3 regions of the Escherichia albertii genome follow, and region 1 is predicted to be linked to each of the others. Evidence: predicted binding sites of a transcription regulator. Region 1 holds the regulator's gene; each other region holds the start of a gene.
The links. The regulator LexA, encoded in region 1, represses DNA repair genes until DNA is damaged. The targets are predictions, from matches to a motif close to TNCTGTATGTACATACAGNA.
Positions count from the first base shown of each region.

Region 2: the regulator LexA is predicted to act here: its motif matches at 3,901-3,920, upstream of metR (HTH-type transcriptional regulator MetR).
Region 3: the regulator LexA is predicted to act here: its motif matches at 3,123-3,142, upstream of sbmC (DNA gyrase inhibitor SbmC).

Region 1 covers NZ_CP117568.1:3,331,712-3,337,662, forward strand. The annotation lists gene ubiC (chorismate lyase) at 1-345, shown strand, start outside; gene ubiA (4-hydroxybenzoate octaprenyltransferase) at 359-1,231, shown strand; gene plsB (glycerol-3-phosphate 1-O-acyltransferase PlsB) at 1,393-3,816, opposite strand; gene dgkA (diacylglycerol kinase) at 3,986-4,354, shown strand; gene lexA (transcriptional repressor LexA) at 4,464-5,072, shown strand; gene dinF (MATE family efflux transporter DinF) at 5,147-5,951, shown strand, end outside.
Region 2 covers NZ_CP117568.1:3,049,200-3,055,150, reverse strand. The annotation lists gene udp (uridine phosphorylase) at 1-287, opposite strand, end outside; gene PS053_RS14875 (dienelactone hydrolase family protein) at 548-1,363, shown strand; gene metE (5-methyltetrahydropteroyltriglutamate--homocysteine S-methyltransferase) at 1,573-3,834, opposite strand; gene metR (HTH-type transcriptional regulator MetR) at 3,952-4,908, shown strand; gene bioP (biotin transporter) at 4,793-5,692, opposite strand; gene yigL (sugar/pyridoxal phosphate phosphatase YigL) at 5,768-5,951, opposite strand, start outside.
Region 3 covers NZ_CP117568.1:1,044,054-1,050,004, forward strand. The annotation lists gene pduU (propanediol utilization microcompartment protein PduU) at 1-316, shown strand, start outside; gene PS053_RS05205 (EutP/PduV family microcompartment system protein) at 321-752, shown strand; gene PS053_RS05210 (DUF496 family protein) at 874-1,203, opposite strand; gene PS053_RS05215 (FUSC family protein) at 1,375-2,433, opposite strand; gene sbmC (DNA gyrase inhibitor SbmC) at 2,635-3,108, opposite strand; gene dacD (serine-type D-Ala-D-Ala carboxypeptidase DacD) at 3,228-4,394, opposite strand; gene sbcB (exodeoxyribonuclease I) at 4,604-5,951, shown strand, end outside.

The sequences.
Region 1 (5,951 bases):
CGCGAAGGGTTTGTCGACCAGAATGAAATCCCTGAAGAATTACCGCTGTTGCCGAAAGAGTCTCGTTACTGGTTACGTGAAATTTTGTTATGTGCCGATGAAGAACCCTGGCTTGCCGGGCGTACTGTCGTTCCTGCGTCGACGTTAAGCGGTCCCGAGCTGGCGTTGCGCAATCTGGGGAAAACGCCGTTAGGCCGTTATCTGTTTACTTCATCGACATTGACTCGGGACTTTATTGAGATAGGCCGTGATGCTGGATTGTGGGGGCGCCGTTCCCGCCTGCGATTAAGCGGTAAGCCGCTATTGCTGACTGAACTGTTTTTACCGGCATCACCGTTGTACTAAGAGGAAAAAAAATATGGAGTGGAGTCTGACGCAGAATAAGCTGCTGGCATTTCACCGCTTAATGCGTACGGATAAGCCAATTGGCGCGTTACTGCTGCTCTGGCCAACTTTGTGGGCGCTGTGGGTGGCGACGCCAGGCGTCCCCCAACTCTGGATTCTGGCGGTGTTTGTTGCCGGCGTCTGGTTGATGCGCGCTGCCGGATGTGTGGTGAATGATTATGCTGACCGTAAGTTTGATGGTCATGTTAAGCGCACGGCAAACCGACCACTTCCCAGCGGCGAGGTCTCGGAGAAAGAGGCGCGCACGTTGTTTGTGGTGCTGGTGCTGATTTCATTCTTACTGGTGCTGACGCTGAATACGATGACTATTCTGTTGTCGATTGCCGCGCTAGCGCTGGCGTGGGTTTACCCGTTTATGAAGCGTTACACCCATTTACCGCAAGTGGTGCTGGGCGCGGCGTTTGGTTGGTCGATTCCAATGGCTTTTGCTGCCGTTAGTGAATCAGTACCGCTAAGTTGCTGGTTGATGTTCCTTGCCAATATTTTCTGGGCGGTGGCCTACGACACGCAGTATGCGATGGTTGACCGGGACGACGACGTGAAGATTGGTATTAAGTCTACGGCGATCCTGTTTGGTCAATACGACAAATTGATTATTGGTATTTTGCAGATTGGCGTACTGGCGCTGATGGCGATAATCGGTGAGTTAAATGGCCTGGGCTGGGGATATTATGGGTCAATACTGGCGGCTGGCGCGTTGTTTGTTTATCAACAAAAACTGATTGCCAACCGCGAGCGTGAAGCCTGCTTTAAAGCGTTTATGAATAATAACTATGTGGGCCTGGTGTTGTTTTTAGGGCTGGCGATGAGTTACTGGCATTTCTGATGATGTGAAAAAGCCGGAGGAGCCTCCGGCTTTTTTGTCAGGGGAAAAATTGCCTGATGCGCTTCGCTTATCAGGCCTACCCGGTGAGTCACAATTTATTGGATTTTCAGGTCATAGTAGGCCGGATAAGGCGTTTCGCCGCATCCGGCAATTCTCACCGATTACGCCTCGCCCTGCGTCGCACTCTCAATCGTCAAACGCACATCGGACGTTATCAATTCCGCCAGCAACTGATACACCTTCATCGTCTCTGCCGGTTCGGCGTCACCGCTGTCGCTGATATATCCTTCATCGCGCAGCGTCAGCACCAGAGTACTGAACACGGCTTTGTCGAAGAATTCCGGCGCGTTGATGCCGTGCAGCACGGAGAGACGTTGCGCTACGGTACGGCTTTCTTTCTCCAGCGTGCTGCGGTTGATCGACGGGTTAGCGCTCAGCAGCCAGAAGGTAATTGCATAGCGTTGTAACGTTTCGCGCGCGCCGGCGGCCAGCAACTGAAGCGTGCGGGAATGCGCTGGATTGATATGCAACTCATCATTTTGCAGAGTAATCAACTCCTGACGCTGCATTTCATTCGCCAACGCATCAATAACGCCCGGCAACTCGTCGCGATCCCAGCGCAGGAACAACTCTGCTTTCAGCATTGGATACAGCACATTGACATGCTTCATCAACTCTTCGCGAGAAATTTGGCGATGTTGAGTCACAATCGCCGCCATCAGCGAAGGCAGAACCAACATATGTGCAATGTTGTTGCGATAGTAGGTCATCAACACCGCTTGTTCACGCGGCAGGATGATAATGTCGCCGATGGTATCTTTCTCAACTTCAAACTTGTTCATCTGCAGCGCGTGATCAATAAGTTCACTGGCGCTGGCTGAAGGCACCGTTGAGTCCGGGGAGTAAGGTACGTTGCGCATTAAATCGAGGTAGCAGTTGAGTTGCTCAGTCAACTGTTCGCGAGTGAGTGAACGCTGACGTGATGCCAGCAACGCAGTACAGCACAGGTTCATGGCGTTCGCCGCACCTGCGTTGTTAATACGTACCATCAGATCGGCAGCAATGTTATTGACCGTCGGCGTTAGCCAGGCCGGGCGCACGGCTTCAATGGGATCAATCGATTCACGCCAGTCTGGCACGTGCTGGTTGAGATAGGTCATCAACGGCATCGGCTCACCGAAATTGACGTATCCTTGACCGAGATTACGCAGCTTGCTTAAGCCGCGCAGCATCTGCGCTAGACTTTCTTTTTCTTTCGTCGCGCCGCGCAGTTCTTTAGCGTAAGTACCCACTTCCATTACGTGCTCATAACCGATGTAGATCGGGATTAACGTAATCGGACGTGTACCGCCACGCAACATCGCCTGAATGGTCATCGACAGCGTACCGGTTTTCGGATCCAACAAACGCCCCGTACGGGAACGACCGCCTTCCACAAAATATTCCACGGAATAACCACGGCTAAACAGTTCGCCGAGATACTCACGGAAAACAGTGGAATAGAGTTTATTGCCTTTAAAAGTACGGCGAATAAAGAACGCGCCCAGACGGCGGAAAATCGGCCCGGCAGGCCAGAAGTTCAGGTTGATCCCGGCAGCGATATGCGGCGGCACCAGCCCCTGGTGATACAACACATAAGAAAGCAGCAGATAGTCCATATGGCTACGGTGACATGGCACATACACCAGCTCATGACCGTCGTGGGCCAACTGGCGAACGCGTTCGGCGTTGTGGACGTTGATGCCCTGATAAAGCCGGTTCCAGGTGAAGCCCAGAATACGGTCGGTCAGACGGATCATCTCGTAAGAGAAGTTCGCTGCAATCTCTTCCATCAGCGCAATCGCGTTCTGCTGCGCTTTTTCATGAGAGATTTTTTTGCTACGCGCTTCATCTTCTACCGCTTTAGCAATCGCGCGAGAGGAGAGCAGTTTATTAAACAGATCCTGACGGGCGGGTAAGCGCGGGCCCACGGCAGCCAGACGCTGGCGGGCAAAGTGCATACGCGCCACGCGCGCCAGTTTTTGAGCGATGGTTTTATCCGTACCGTGCTCATCAGCCATGCGGCGCAGTGAAACCGATGGCGAGAAGCGCACAAAGCTGTCACGCCCCAGCCACAGTACGGCGAAAAACTTCTGCACGCCGTTGAGCATACGCAACGGCGGATTTACTTCACCTTTTTCGCGCCCCGGCGCGCGACCAAACATCACCGATACCGGCACCATTTGCACGTCCAGATTCGGATTGCTGCGGTGCAGATCGAGATAATCGTGGAACAGCTTAATGGACTCTTCTTTCGGCGTGTAATAAGTGAAAACACGCGGCCCGCCGTGAATAAACACGTAGCGCGGCAGCAGCGTACCGTCTATTTCCAGCGGCTCTAATGGGTCAGGCAGGTCGTGCGCCAGACACTGGGCGCGCAACGTCAGCAAATCCGCTTTTGAGTTGTACGGTAAAACGTACATAATTGGACGAGAGGTATCCAGTCCAAGTTCCGGGGCAGGATCCGCCGGAATAGACTTGCTTTTTACCAGGATGCTTAATGGTAAATTCAGTAATTTGTAGTAAATTCGTGGCCAGCCGGACATAAACGATGTAAAGCCTCTGGTTAATAATGCAAATGCGCGGCAAGGATAGCAGAAAGTCATGGGAAATTCTGTGGTATCTGCCCATGTTTCGCGCGGCGTTACGCTAACCCGAATCATCGGATTTAACGGTACACTGTATTGACGCTCATAATGTAAAAAGGTTCTTTTGATGGCCAATAATACCACTGGACTCACCCGAATTATCAAAGCCGCTGGCTATTCCTGGAAAGGCTTGCGCGCAGCATGGATTAACGAAGCGGCCTTCCGTCAGGAGGGCGTTGCGGTATTGTTGGCGGTGATCATCGCCTGCTGGCTGGACGTGGACGCGATTACCCGCGTGCTGCTTATTAGCTCCGTCATGCTGGTGATGATTGTAGAAATCCTTAATAGCGCCATCGAAGCGGTGGTTGACCGTATTGGTTCCGAATACCATGAACTTTCTGGACGGGCGAAAGATATGGGGTCCGCCGCAGTGCTGATCGCAATTATCGTCGCAGTGGCAACCTGGGTCATTCTGTTATGGTCACATTTTGGATAACCCTTCCAGAATTCGATAAATCTCTGGTTTATTGTGCAGTTTATGGTTCCAAAATCACCTTTTGCTGTATATACTCACAGCATAACTGTATATACACCCAGGGGGCGGAATGAAAGCGTTAACGGCCAGGCAGCAAGAGGTGTTTGATCTCATTCGTGATCACATCAGCCAGACAGGTATGCCGCCGACGCGTGCGGAAATCGCGCAGCGTTTGGGGTTCCGTTCCCCAAACGCGGCTGAAGAACATCTGAAGGCGCTGGCGCGCAAAGGTGTTATTGAAATTGTTTCCGGCGCATCGCGCGGGATTCGTCTGTTGCAGGAAGAGGAAGAAGGGTTGCCGCTGGTCGGTCGTGTGGCAGCCGGTGAGCCGCTTCTGGCGCAGCAGCATATTGAAGGTCATTATCAGGTCGATCCATCCCTGTTTAAGCCAAATGCTGATTTCCTGCTACGCGTGAGTGGGATGTCGATGAAAGATATCGGCATTATGGATGGCGATTTGCTGGCGGTGCATAAAACCCAGGATGTGCGTAATGGGCAGGTCGTTGTTGCACGCATCGATGACGAAGTTACCGTTAAGCGTTTGAAAAAACAGGGTAATAAAGTCGAGTTGTTGCCTGAAAACAGTGAGTTTAAACCCATTGTTGTCGATCTGCGTCAGCAGAGCTTCACCATTGAAGGGCTGGCTGTTGGAGTTATTCGCAACGGCGACTGGCTGTAATCATATCTCTCTGATACCGCGATGCGTCTGGCGTCGCGGTTTGTTTTTCAACTCCGTTCATCAGGCTTGTCGGCATGGCATTCCTCACTTCATCTGATAAAGCACTCTGGCATCTCGCCTTACCCATGATTTTCTCCAATATCACCGTTCCTTTGTTAGGGCTGGTTGATACGGCAGTTATTGGTCATCTTGATAGCCCGGTGTACCTGGGCGGCGTGGCGGTTGGCGCAACGGCGACCAGCTTTCTCTTTATGCTGTTGCTGTTTTTGCGCATGAGCACTACCGGACTTACTGCGCAGGCGTATGGCGCCAAAAACCCCCTGGCATTAGCGCGTGCGCTGATGCAGCCGCTATTGCTGGCATTAGGGGCTGGGGCATTAATTATTCTACTGCGCACACCAATTATCGATCTGGCGCTGCATATTGTCGGCGGCAGTGAAGCGGTGCTGGAACAGGCGCGTCGTTTCCTTGAAATTCGCTGGCTAAGCGCGCCGGCGTCGCTGGCAAATCTGGTGTTACTCGGCTGGCTGCTTGGCGTGCAATATGCCCGTGCGCCCGTTGTCCTGTTAGTCGTTGGCAACATTCTTAACATTGCTCTGGATGTCTGGCTGGTGATGGGGCTGCATATGAATGTCCAGGGAGCTGCGTTAGCGACGGTTCTTGCTGAATACGCGACGTTGCTGATCGGTTTGCTCATGGTGCGTAAAATCCTTCATTTACGGGGGATCTCCGTCGAAATGCTGAAAAACGCCTGGCGAGGAAACTTTCGCCGTTTGCTGGCGCTTAACCGTGACATTATGTTGCGCTCGTTGTTGCTGCAACTCTGTTTTGGTGCAATCACGGTGCTTGGCGCGCGACAGGGGAGCGATATTATCGCCG
Region 2 (5,951 bases), 280 kb from region 1:
CCAGTTGTACCGATACGCAGGAAGGTGCGAATGCCCAGTTGTGCCAGCTCTTCAACAGCAATAGAAGTAGACGGGCCGCCGATACCGGTAGAGCAGACGATAACAGGTTTACCATCCAGCTCCGCGCGCCAGGTGGTGAATTCGCGGTGAGATGCCAGTTTAACCGGCTTATCCATCAGCACGGCGATCTTTTCCACACGATCCGGGTCGCCAGGGACGATGGCAAGCGTAGCCCCTTGTAAATCGTTTTTAGTGAGGCCGAGATGAAAAACATCAGACTTGGACATATACAACTCCTCTGTGAATCGGTTTAGTCAGAAGAAGCAAAAAGACACTTTACCGAAGGATTTAACATTTTTTCGTGACACTCATCACCATGATGCAAATGTGTTGCATAAATTTACTCATCAAAAGTGACGTAAATCACACAATTAACTCTTAATTCAGTAACACTGCTTAAAAGATGAACCATTTGAGGCAATGTGAATTGTTGCACGCTGTCTATAGTTAACATTGCGCAAATTTTTATAAGGGTACGGAGAGTCCCATGACAACAACACAACAATCTGGATTTGCACCTGCTGCATCACCTCTCGCTTCGACCATCGTTCAGACCCCGGACGACGCGATTGTGGCAGGCTTCACCTCTATCCCTTCACAAGGGGATAACATGCCTGCTTACCACGCCAGACCAAAGCAAAGCGATGGCCCGCTGCCTGTGGTCATTGTAGTGCAAGAAATTTTTGGCGTGCATGAACATATCCGCGATATTTGTCGCCGTCTGGCGCTGGAGGGGTATCTGGCTATCGCACCAGAACTTTACTTCCGCGAAGGCGATCCGAATGATTTCGCCGATATCCCCACACTACTAAGCAGTCTGGTGGCGAAAGTGCCTGACTCACAAGTGCTGGCCGATCTCGATCATGTCGCCAGTTGGGCGTCACGCAACGGCGGCGATGTTCATCGCTTAATGATCACCGGATTTTGCTGGGGTGGACGTATCACCTGGCTGTATGCCGCGCACAACCCACAGCTGAAAGCGGCGGTAGCGTGGTACGGCAAGCTGACAGGCGATAAGTCGCTGAACTCACCGAAACAACCGGTTGATATCGCAACCGATCTTAACGCGCCGGTTCTTGGCTTATATGGCGGTCAGGATAACAGCATTCCGCAGGAGAGCGTCGAAACCATGCGTCAGGCGCTGCGGGCTGCTAATGCGAAAGCAGAAATTATTGTTTACCCGGATGCCGGGCATGCGTTCAATGCGGATTATCGCCCGAGCTATCACGCCGAGTCGGCGAAAGATGGCTGGCAGCGAATGCTGGAATGGTTTACGCAGTATGGTGGGAAGAAGTCGCTGTAATGAGAAAAACGGGTGGCGTTGCCACCCGACAGATTGTTTGCAAAGTGCACGTTGTTCATGCCGGATGCGGCGTGAACGCCTTATCCGGCCTACAAAAATGCGCAAATTCAATATATTGCAGGAACTTCGTAGGCCTGATAAGCGTAGCGCATCAGGCAGTTTTGCGTTTGTCAGCAATCTCACGGGTGGTGTTACCACCCGATTTGTATTTACCCCCGACGCAAATTCTGAGCCGCCTGCACCATGTTCGCCAGCGCCGCGCGGGTTTCTGGCCAGCCGCGCGTTTTCAGACCGCAGTCCGGGTTGACCCACAGGCGCTCTGCCGGAATACGTTGTGCTGCTTTCTTCAGCAGGGATTCAATCCATTCCACACTCGGTACGTTCGGCGAGTGAATGTCATAGACGCCAGGGCCAATTTCATTCGGATAATCAAACTCTTCAAACGACTCCAGCAACTCCATGTCGGAACGCGAGGTTTCGATTGTGATGACGTCTGCGTCCAGCGCCGCAATAGAATCCATGATGTCGTTGAACTCGCAGTAACACATGTGAGTATGGATTTGCGTGTCATCTTTCGCTACGGCAGCGTTGATACGGAAAGCCTCCACGCCCCACTGGAGATAGGCATCCCAGTCGCTGCGACGCAGCGGTAAACCTTCGCGTAGCGCCGGTTCATCAATCTGGATGATGCCAATTCCAGCCGCTTCCAGATCGGCCACTTCATCACGAAGCGCCAGCGCAATTTGTTTGGCGATGGTTTCACGGCTGACATCTTCACGCGGGAACGACCAGCAGAGAATGGTCACCGGGCCAGTCAGCATCCCTTTCACCGGTTTGTCGGTCAGCGATTGCGCATACTTCGCCCACTCCACAGTAATCGGTGCCGGGCGGCTAACGTCACCAATGACAATCGGTGGCTTCACGCAGCGGGAACCGTAGCTCTGTACCCAACCGTTTTGCGTAAAGACAAAGCCATCCAGGTGCTCGCCAAAGTATTCCACCATGTCATTACGCTCGGCCTCACCATGCACCAGCACATCCAGACCTAGACGTTCTTGCTCAACAATGGCCTGCTTGATATGTTCTGCAATGCCCGTACGATAGTTGTTGGCGTCGAGATTACCCTTTTTGAAATCCAGACGCAGGGTACGGATTTCTGTGGTTTGCGGGAAAGAGCCAATCGTGGTGGTCGGCCAGGCTGGCAGTTTAAAACGCGCACGCTGGGCTTCAGCACGCACTTCATAAACGTTCGCACGCTGACTGTCCTGCGCGGTGATCGCTGCCAGACGCTTTTCTACTGCCGGATTATGGACGCGGGTAGAGTGACGACGCGCCTGAATCGGGGCGCTCCACTCTGCCAGAGCAGCCGTGTCACCACTGTTCAGCGCATCGCGCAGCAGTGCCAGTTCATGGCATTTTTGTAGGGCGAAGGCAAACCAGCTTTTCACTTCTGCATCAAGACGCGTTTCCACGCTCAGGTCGATGGGGCTGTGCAGCAGTGAGCAGGAAGATGCCACCCACAAATCACGTTTGCCGACAATGTCCTTAATTTGCACATATTTCTCGGTAAGATCGGCGCGCCAGACGTTACGACCATTGATAAGACCAGCAGATAGCAGCCAGTCAGAAGGCAGACGCTTGTGCAGTTCAGCAACGTCATCTTTACCATGTACGAGATCGACATGCAGACCCTGAACAGGCAGCGCAGTAATGGTGTCGAGATTTGGCGTTACGCCTTCAAAATAGGTGGTCAGCAGCAGTTTCACCTGTCCCTGGAGGGCGTCGTAAGCGGGTTTGTATGCGTCCAGCCACGCCTGCGGCAGTTCCAGTACCAGAGCCGGTTCGTCGATCTGTACCCACTCAATGCCGCGTTTTGCCAGTTCTGCCAACACTTGCTGATAAACCGGCAGAATGTCGTTCAGCAGGCTCAGGCGATCAAACTGTTCACCTTTCACTTTACCCAGCCACAGGTAGGTAACCGGCCCCAGCAGCACGGGCTTGACCTTGTGGCCCAGCGCCAGCGCCTCGTCCACTTCCTCCAACAGCTGCGTCCAGGTCAGTTTGAACTGTTGGCCTTTAACGAACTCCGGCACCATGTAGTGATAGTTGGTGTTAAACCATTTGGTCATTTCCGCTGCCGCCGCAGGTTCGCCAGTCGGTGCACGTCCACGACCAATACGGAACAGGGTGTCGATATCTACCGAACCATCTTTGTTCTGGTGACGCGCCGGAACGTTACCCAGCAGCAGGCTGGTGGTCAGGACATGATCGTACCAGGCAAAATCACCCACCGGCAGCAGGTCGATACCCGCCTGCTTTTGTTGATCCCAGTGACGAGCACGCAATTCACGCCCTACTGCCAGCAGTTCTTCACGCGTGGAGTTCCCCGCCCAATAACTCTCTTGCGCTTTTTTCAGCTCGCGACGCAGGCCAACGCGAGGGAAACCGAGGGTGTGATTAAGAATTGTCATTATATGCCCCTTGTGGAATTTTTGGTATTTAGACGTCCAGATGTTTACACATCCATATTTGCCAGTTACTGTATATTCCTCAAGCGCAAATTATTCATGCCGAAGTGAAGGACTTTCATGATCGAAGTAAAACACCTGAAAACGCTACAAGCGTTGCGGAACTGCGGCTCGCTCGCAGCCGCTGCGGCGACATTGCATCAGACGCAATCCGCCCTGTCTCACCAGTTTAGCGATCTGGAACAACGCCTTGGCTTCCGGCTATTTGTGCGTAAAAGCCAGCCGCTACGCTTTACACCGCAGGGAGAAATCCTGTTGCAACTGGCAAACCAGGTACTGCCGCAAATCAGTCAGGCACTGCAAGCCTGCAATGAACCACAGCAGACACGCTTGCGCATTGCCATCGAGTGCCATAGCTGTATTCAGTGGCTGACGCCCGCGTTAGAAAATTTCCACAAGAACTGGCCACAGGTGGAGATGGATTTTAAATCGGGCGTGACGTTTGACCCGCAGCCCGCGTTGCAACAGGGCGAGCTGGATCTGGTGATGACCTCTGATATTCTGCCGCGCAGTGGCCTGCATTATTCACCGATGTTCGATTATGAAGTCCGCCTGGTGTTAGCACCTGATCATCCGCTGGCGGCGAAAACGCGAATCACGCCGGAAGATCTCGCCAGCGAGACGCTGTTGATTTATCCGGTACAGCGTAGCCGACTGGACGTCTGGCGGCATTTTCTTCAGCCAGCAGGCGTTAGCCCGTCGCTGAAAAGCGTCGATAACACCTTATTGTTGATCCAGATGGTTGCCGCACGGATGGGCATTGCCGCACTGCCGCATTGGGTAGTAGAGAGTTTTGAGCGCCAGGGTCTGGTGGTCACCAAAACCCTGGGCGAGGGATTGTGGAGCCGACTGTACGCCGCCGTACGCGATGGCGAGCAGCGTCAGCCGATTACGGAAGCGTTTATTCGCTCAGCGCGCAATCACGCTTGTGACCATCTGCCGTTTGTGAAGAGCGCGGAGCGACCCACTTTCGATGAACCCACAGTGAGGTCAGGATCACCAGCGCGCCTGTCATAAACGTTGGCCAGTGCGGCTGTTGATGCCAGATTGCCAGATTAACCAACAGCCCCGCCGGAACATGCATATTGTTCATAATGCCCAGCGTTCCGGCGTCTACCTGAGTCGCGCCGTAGTTCCACATAAAGTAGCCAATCCCGGAAGCCACCACGCCAAGAAATACCAGAATGCTCCATTGCAGTGTGGTTTGCGGCATTTTCTGCGCATTTCCCAGCAAGAACCATGCAATCACCGCCACCAGAAATGCGCCAAGATAGAACCACGCAAAGGCGTTGTGCTGTGGCATCGGGCGGGTTTCCATCAGGCGTTTATAGCCCACCATGCCAATGGCAAAACTGATATTAGAAAGCTGCACCAGCAGCAGACCCGTCCAGAAATGGTCGGTGACCTGATCGTAGCGGATAATCCCGGCGCCAATCACCGCTAACAAGGCGCTAAAAGCATACCCCCAGCGCAGACGGCGCTTACTCATGATGTCATAAATCAGCGTGATATAGAGCGGTGTCAGGACGGTAAATAACAGCAACTCGGAAACCGTCAGATAAAGGTACGCGCGGAAACTCAACATATACATAATGCCAAGCTGCATCGCACCCACCAGCATATACAGGCCAATGGTTTTCAGACTGTTGCCGCGGGTACGCAGGAACGGCAGAAAAACGAGCGCCGCCAGGCCAACGCGCACCAGCACCGCAAAATAGCTATCGACGTGCCCCGCAAGGTACTCGCCATAAAAGCTAAAGGAGAAGGCCCACAGAATCGTGGTGATGATAAGTAGCGCCACAATGGAAAACTCTTTGATTAACGAGTATCCATTGTAGCGAAGTATCAGGTTGACAACTGGCTAAATAGAGAACGATTACGATAAATAGAGCTTACGCAGATAGTGCGGTACCGCGTCTTCGGCGTTAGTGCCAATCACTTCCAGTTCTGGATGCAGATCTTTCAGGCGCTGATGCGCGCTGCCCATAATGCAGCCTTTACCCGCCATCGACAGCATTTCGGCATCATTCATACCATCGCCAAAGGCAATGCAGTCCTTC
Region 3 (5,951 bases), 2.3 Mb from region 1:
GGAATATGTCCCCGGTAAACAGGTCACACTGGCACATGTCATTGCTAATCCGGGAAAGGATCTGTTTAAGAAATTGGGTTTACCAGACACCGTTTCCGCTATTGGTATTCTGACAATCACACCGAGCGAGGCATCTATCATCGCATGCGATATCGCCACAAAGTCGGGCGCTGTAGAGATCGGCTTTCTTGATCGTTTTACGGGTGCGGTAGTACTGACGGGCGATGTTTCTGCTATCGAATATGCACTTAGCCAGGTTACCCGCACGCTGGGTGAAATGATGCACTTTACCGCCTGCCCCATTACACGGACCTGATATTATGCAACGCATGATGCTCATCGGCCCCAGCCAGTGCGGAAAGACGTCACTCACACAATGCCTGTGCGGAGAGAATATTCATTATCAGAAAACGCAGGCTATCGTCTGGTCCCCGGCGGCTATTGATACACCTGGGGAATACTTAGAAAACCGTAGCCTTTACAACGCGTTGCAGGTCAGCGCCTGCGAAGCGGATATTATCGCACTGGTGCTTAATGCGGACGCGCCGTGGTCACCTTTTTCGCCAGGTTTTACGACGCCAATGAATCGCCCGGTTATTGGAGTAGTAACCAAAGCAGATTTAGCCAGCGTGGAACAAATATCGTTGGTGAAATACTGGCTATGGGAAGCGGGAGCACGCGATGTGTTAGTGACCAGTGCAGTAAGTAACATCGGAGTTGCAGAGCTTCTTGCCTTGTTGCATAGCGAATAAGGCTGTCGTTAATTTCGACATTTCAGTATGTTAGCAGACGGGAATAATGATTTGTAACGCAGAGAGAAGAGTTAATGATCAGTGAGGATTGTCTGGCAACCCCCACTGAATAAAACAGGAATTACTTCGCTTCGCCGTTTTTCATTTCGCCCAGCGCTTTCAGCTTTTTGGAGATATCACGGCGTTCTTTGGAGAGTTCAGCATTTTTGATGATGTAATCGTCAACGCGATCTTCATAGTCGCCTTTCATGCTGGCAATAATGCCCTGGATTGCTTCGACGCTCATACCAGGTTTGATGTAATCGCTCAGGTTTTCCAGCAGCAGAACACGCTTCTGGTTGTCACGGATCTTTTTCTCAACGTCCTGGATTTCACGTTGCAGTTTGTTCTTACGGCGGAACAGACGAACAAATTCCAGTACATCCTGGAATGAAGGCTTGGTAGTTTCCATTTGTATACCCCTGATAATGTGAGAGTCGGATTCGTTTAAGCAACCGCTATTCGTTAGGGCCAACATTACTCATAGCTGCCGCAGATGACAATGCTTTTATCCCTTTTCACTATCATACCCTTTATCCTTGCTGAATCGAAGCAGCAGAAAAATGGTTCTGAAGGCCGGGATTTATCTGCGCAAGGCCCGACAAATCAGATTTGACAGCAACTCTAACTGGTGTGCTGTTTCCATGTTCAGCCAGACATAGCCATATATGGGCGTCTCAGCAATCTTCAGCTCATGGTGGTTATCGAGCAACTGGCGCAGCTCTTCCACAGCATCGTTCAATTTTTCCGTATTGGCAAAAACCGGTTGCGGATTGCCTTCATACAGCGCATGAACAAGCGACAACAATATTTGCTGCATCATTTGCTGCGTATCACGCAGTTTTTGCGCGTTCAGTAACACGAAATGGCTGGGGCGTGTGGCCCAGTAAGCATTGATTTGCAACTCCAGCATACAAATCAGATTGCGATTAATGGTCTGGATAGCTTCATAAATCGATTTTGGAATACGGGTTTCTTTGCTGGCAGGTGCAATCAGCCCACGCATTTTCACGGCGTCTGTCAAAAGCTTCTGCAGATGCGTTTCCAGATGTGGCCGTTCAAGTAAATTCGGTGAAAATGCTGACTGATAGATTCGATTATATTCAGTCAGGCTTTTCGCCAGTTGAATGCGCCAGTGGATGAAAGCTCGTTGCGGCCAGATGCCAGTAAACAACATAGCCAACAGGGAACCGAGAATAACATCGCCACTTCGCCATAATGCGGTGTCTATTTCGCCGGTTGGCGAACCAACAACAATCGCCAGCGTCACGCCAATCAATAGCCCCTGATAAGGCTTTTTACCCAGCGCCAGCCAACCGCAAAGGAACATGGCTGCCGCGCACCAGACCAACATCAGAGGTAACGAGATTAACTCCAGTTGCAGAGCGATAAGCCCTAAAATCGAGCCGAATACCGTACCACCAATACGTTCAAATGCACGAGGAACGACGTTCCCCCAAAACGAGATTGGCCCCATGATCACCACCATAGTCACCAGCGGCCAGGTACTTTCCGGGATGGTAAACAGGCGAATGATGAGAAAGGTAAGCAGAAACGCCAGCGCGACTCGCGTACCATGCACAATACGGTAATGGCGGTACACTCGAATTTCAAACGGGCTTAGGGATTTATCAGCACGCACGCAGGAACTCCGTCAATGAAGAATAAAAGCAGTCATAACGCATCTGGTGGTCGGAGGTCGCTAGCGTAACTCATCCGGCCGACAAACCGGGAACAGTGCGATTCCCGGCTGAATTGTCAGACAATTAAAAATACATCTTACTCTTTTCCCCAATGAAAACAGAGTGGTTATCGCGTTAACAGGCAGCCCCACAGCCATACGCTAGCGATGTTTTGGCTGCACTGCTACATACATTTCGATATCCCAATACCCCTCTTCTGCGCCATTGTTCAGATAAACTTCAAAACACGGTTTCGATGCTATTTCGTAAGCGCCGTCCTGCAAGAGACTATTAAAAAACTGATACCAGGGTTTGGCAAAATCATCACCGGTTACGCGAGCTACCGCCACAGCATACTGACCCGCTGAAATTTCCGTCACAATGACGCCTTCACTGTTTTCGGGAAGCGTGAAGTTATCCGCTACCGACACGACTGTATCACAGCGTAACTTTTCGGCAGGCGTCTCATCTGGATTATCGTAATAAACGGCGAGCCACTCTCTGGCTATAATATTTTTGTTTTGCACCCACATCATCAACTGCTCAAAACCTTGCTTTACCGTTTGTTCCCACGGGCCAACGAGATGAAAACCTGCAACGGTACGTTTATCTTCCTGCTTAATCTCGTAGTTCATGATGCCTCCATTGATACTGGTTTTTTATACAGCATAATGTGCGATATAAAAACCACAAGGAATGAGTGTTGATTATGCGAGCAGACTCGCACTCCTGCCAATCTGCTGCAAAAGAAAGGTCAGGCTTTATGATGGAAATAGTCACTCAAACGGGAAAACATACCGCCTTCACCGACCGATTCCAGCGTGACCAGCGGCCAGTGCGCCACCTGTTTATCGCGGTCATAAAGTTCGATTTCCCCTACTCGCTGGTGAGCGGCGATTGGCGCAGTCAGTTCTTTACCATCAAGAGTATATTTGGCTTTAATGTTGGGGATCTCAGTTTTAGGCAGCACCATCCAGAAGCCCTGTTCCGTCCCAAGGGCAATGTTTTCTTTATCGCCATACCAGATACGTTCCGTGCCAACCTTTTTCCCACGGTGCAAAATTTGCACCGTAGTAAAGTTTTGCTGCCCCCAGCGCAAAAGTTTCCTTGCCTCTTCTTCACGACCTTTTGCGCTGTCCGCGCCCATGACCACTGCAATAAGTCGGCGCTGACCATCCACAGCCGAAGCAATTAAATTAAACCCGGCGCCGGAAGTATGGCCCGTTTTCAGGCCGTCAACATTCATGGTTTTGTCCCACAATAAACCGTTACGGTTTTGTTGGGTAATGCCGTTCCAGGTGAGGCTTTTCTCGCTATACATATGATAAAAATCAGGTTCGCCATGAATGATAGCGCGAGAAAGCACAGCCAAATCATATGCTGAGCTATGCTGCCCCGGCGCATCCAGACCATGCACCGTTTCAAAATGGGTATCCTGTAAATGCAGTTTCTCGGCGTAATTGTTCATCATGTCGACGAACTGGCGCTGACCACCGGCAATATAATCTGCCAACGCAACGCAGGCGTCATTCCCGGAATCAACAATTAGCCCACGGCTTAAATCGCGTACAGATACACGATCGCCTTCTTTCAGAAACATCAGGGAGGAACCAACAAACACCGGGTTATCTTTCGCCCATGCATCACGTCCCACTGTCACAATATCGTCAGGCGTAATACGATGGCTATCGATAGCACGATCGACAACATAGCCTGTCATCAGCTTGGTCAGACTGGCGGGATTACGTTGTTGATGTTCATTCCCCGCCGTAAGAATTTGCCCTGTTGTATAATCCATCAACACCCATGCCCCTGCATGAATCGCTGGAGGTTGGGGAGAAAAAGGGATATTTTCCGCTGCCTGGCTGGAAGATAAGTTAAAAACGAACAAAGAAGCGGCAATAAAAAGACGGCGTTTCAACAGCATGTCCTCAGGAATTTCAATTAGCGGTTCTTTTTACGGAAATCCTGATGAAGGTTCTGGAATAAATTGCAAGTAAATGTGACGGTCATCTCATTTTCATCCTACCATTATCTGTTCTAACGCCCCCCCAAATTGTCGCTCTGAAGCTGAATAGCATTGTGATATTTGATACTCTGGCGTACAGCAGAAATAACGGATTTAACCTAATGATGAATAACGGCAAACATCAACCTACTTTTTTGTTCCACGATTACGAAACTTTTGGCACGCATCCGGCGCTGGATCGCCCTGCGCAGTTTGCCGCTATTCGCACCGATAGTGAATTTAACGTAATAGGCGAACCGGAAATTTTTTACTGCAAACCGGCAGATGACTACTTACCCCAGCCAGGCGCGGTATTGATTACAGGAATTACACCACAAGAAGCGCGGGCGAAAGGTGAAAATGAAGCCGCCTTTGCTACGCGGATCCACTCACTTTTTACCGTGCCGAATACCTGTATCCTGGGTTACAACAATGTGCGTTTCGACGACGAAGTCACACGTAACATCTTTTACCGTAATTTCTATGATCCTTATGCCTGGAGCTGGCAGCATGATAACTCTCGCTGGGATCTGCTGGATGTCATGCGCGCCTGTTATGCTCTGCGCCCGGAGGGAATAAACTGGCCAGAAAATGAAGAGGGTTTGCCGAGTTTCCGCCTTGAACATTTAACCAAAGCCAACGGCATTGAACATAGTAATGCCCACGATGCGATGGCTGACGTGTACGCCACTATTGCCATGGCGAAGCTGGTAAAAACACGTCAGCCACGTCTGTTTGATTATCTCTACACCCATCGTAATAAGCACAAACTGATGGCGCTGATTGATGTTCCGCAGATGAAACCTCTGGTGCACGTTTCTGGTATGTTTGGCGCATGGCGCGGTAATACCAGTTGGGTGGCGCCGCTGGCGTGGCACCCGGAAAATCGTAATGCGGTGATTATGGTTGATCTGGCAGGCGATATTTCGCCGTTACTGGAGCTGGACAGCGACACCTTGCGCGAACGCCTGTATACCGCCAAAGCCGATCTGGGCGATAACGCCGCCGTTCCGGTGAAACTGGTGCATATCAATAAATGTCCGGTACTGGCGCAAGCGAATACACTACGCCCGGAAGATGCCGATCGACTGGGAATTAATCGCCAGCATTGCCTCGATAACCTGAAAATTTTGCGTGAAAATCCGCAAGTGCGCGAAAAAGTAGTGGCGATATTCGCTGAAGCAGAACCGTTTACACCTTCAGAGAATGTTGATGCCCAGCTTTATAATGGCTTTTTCAGCGATGCCGATCGCGCGGCGATGAAAATTGTGCTGGAAACTGAGCCACGTAATTTACCGGCGCTGGATATCACCTTTGTCGACAAACGAATTGAAAAGCTGCTGTTTAACTATCGGGCGCGCAACTTCCCGGGGACGCTGGATTACGCCGAACAGCAACGCTGGCTGGAACATCGTCGCCAGGTATTCACTCCCGAGTTTTTGCAAAGTTATGCTGATGAACTGCAGATGC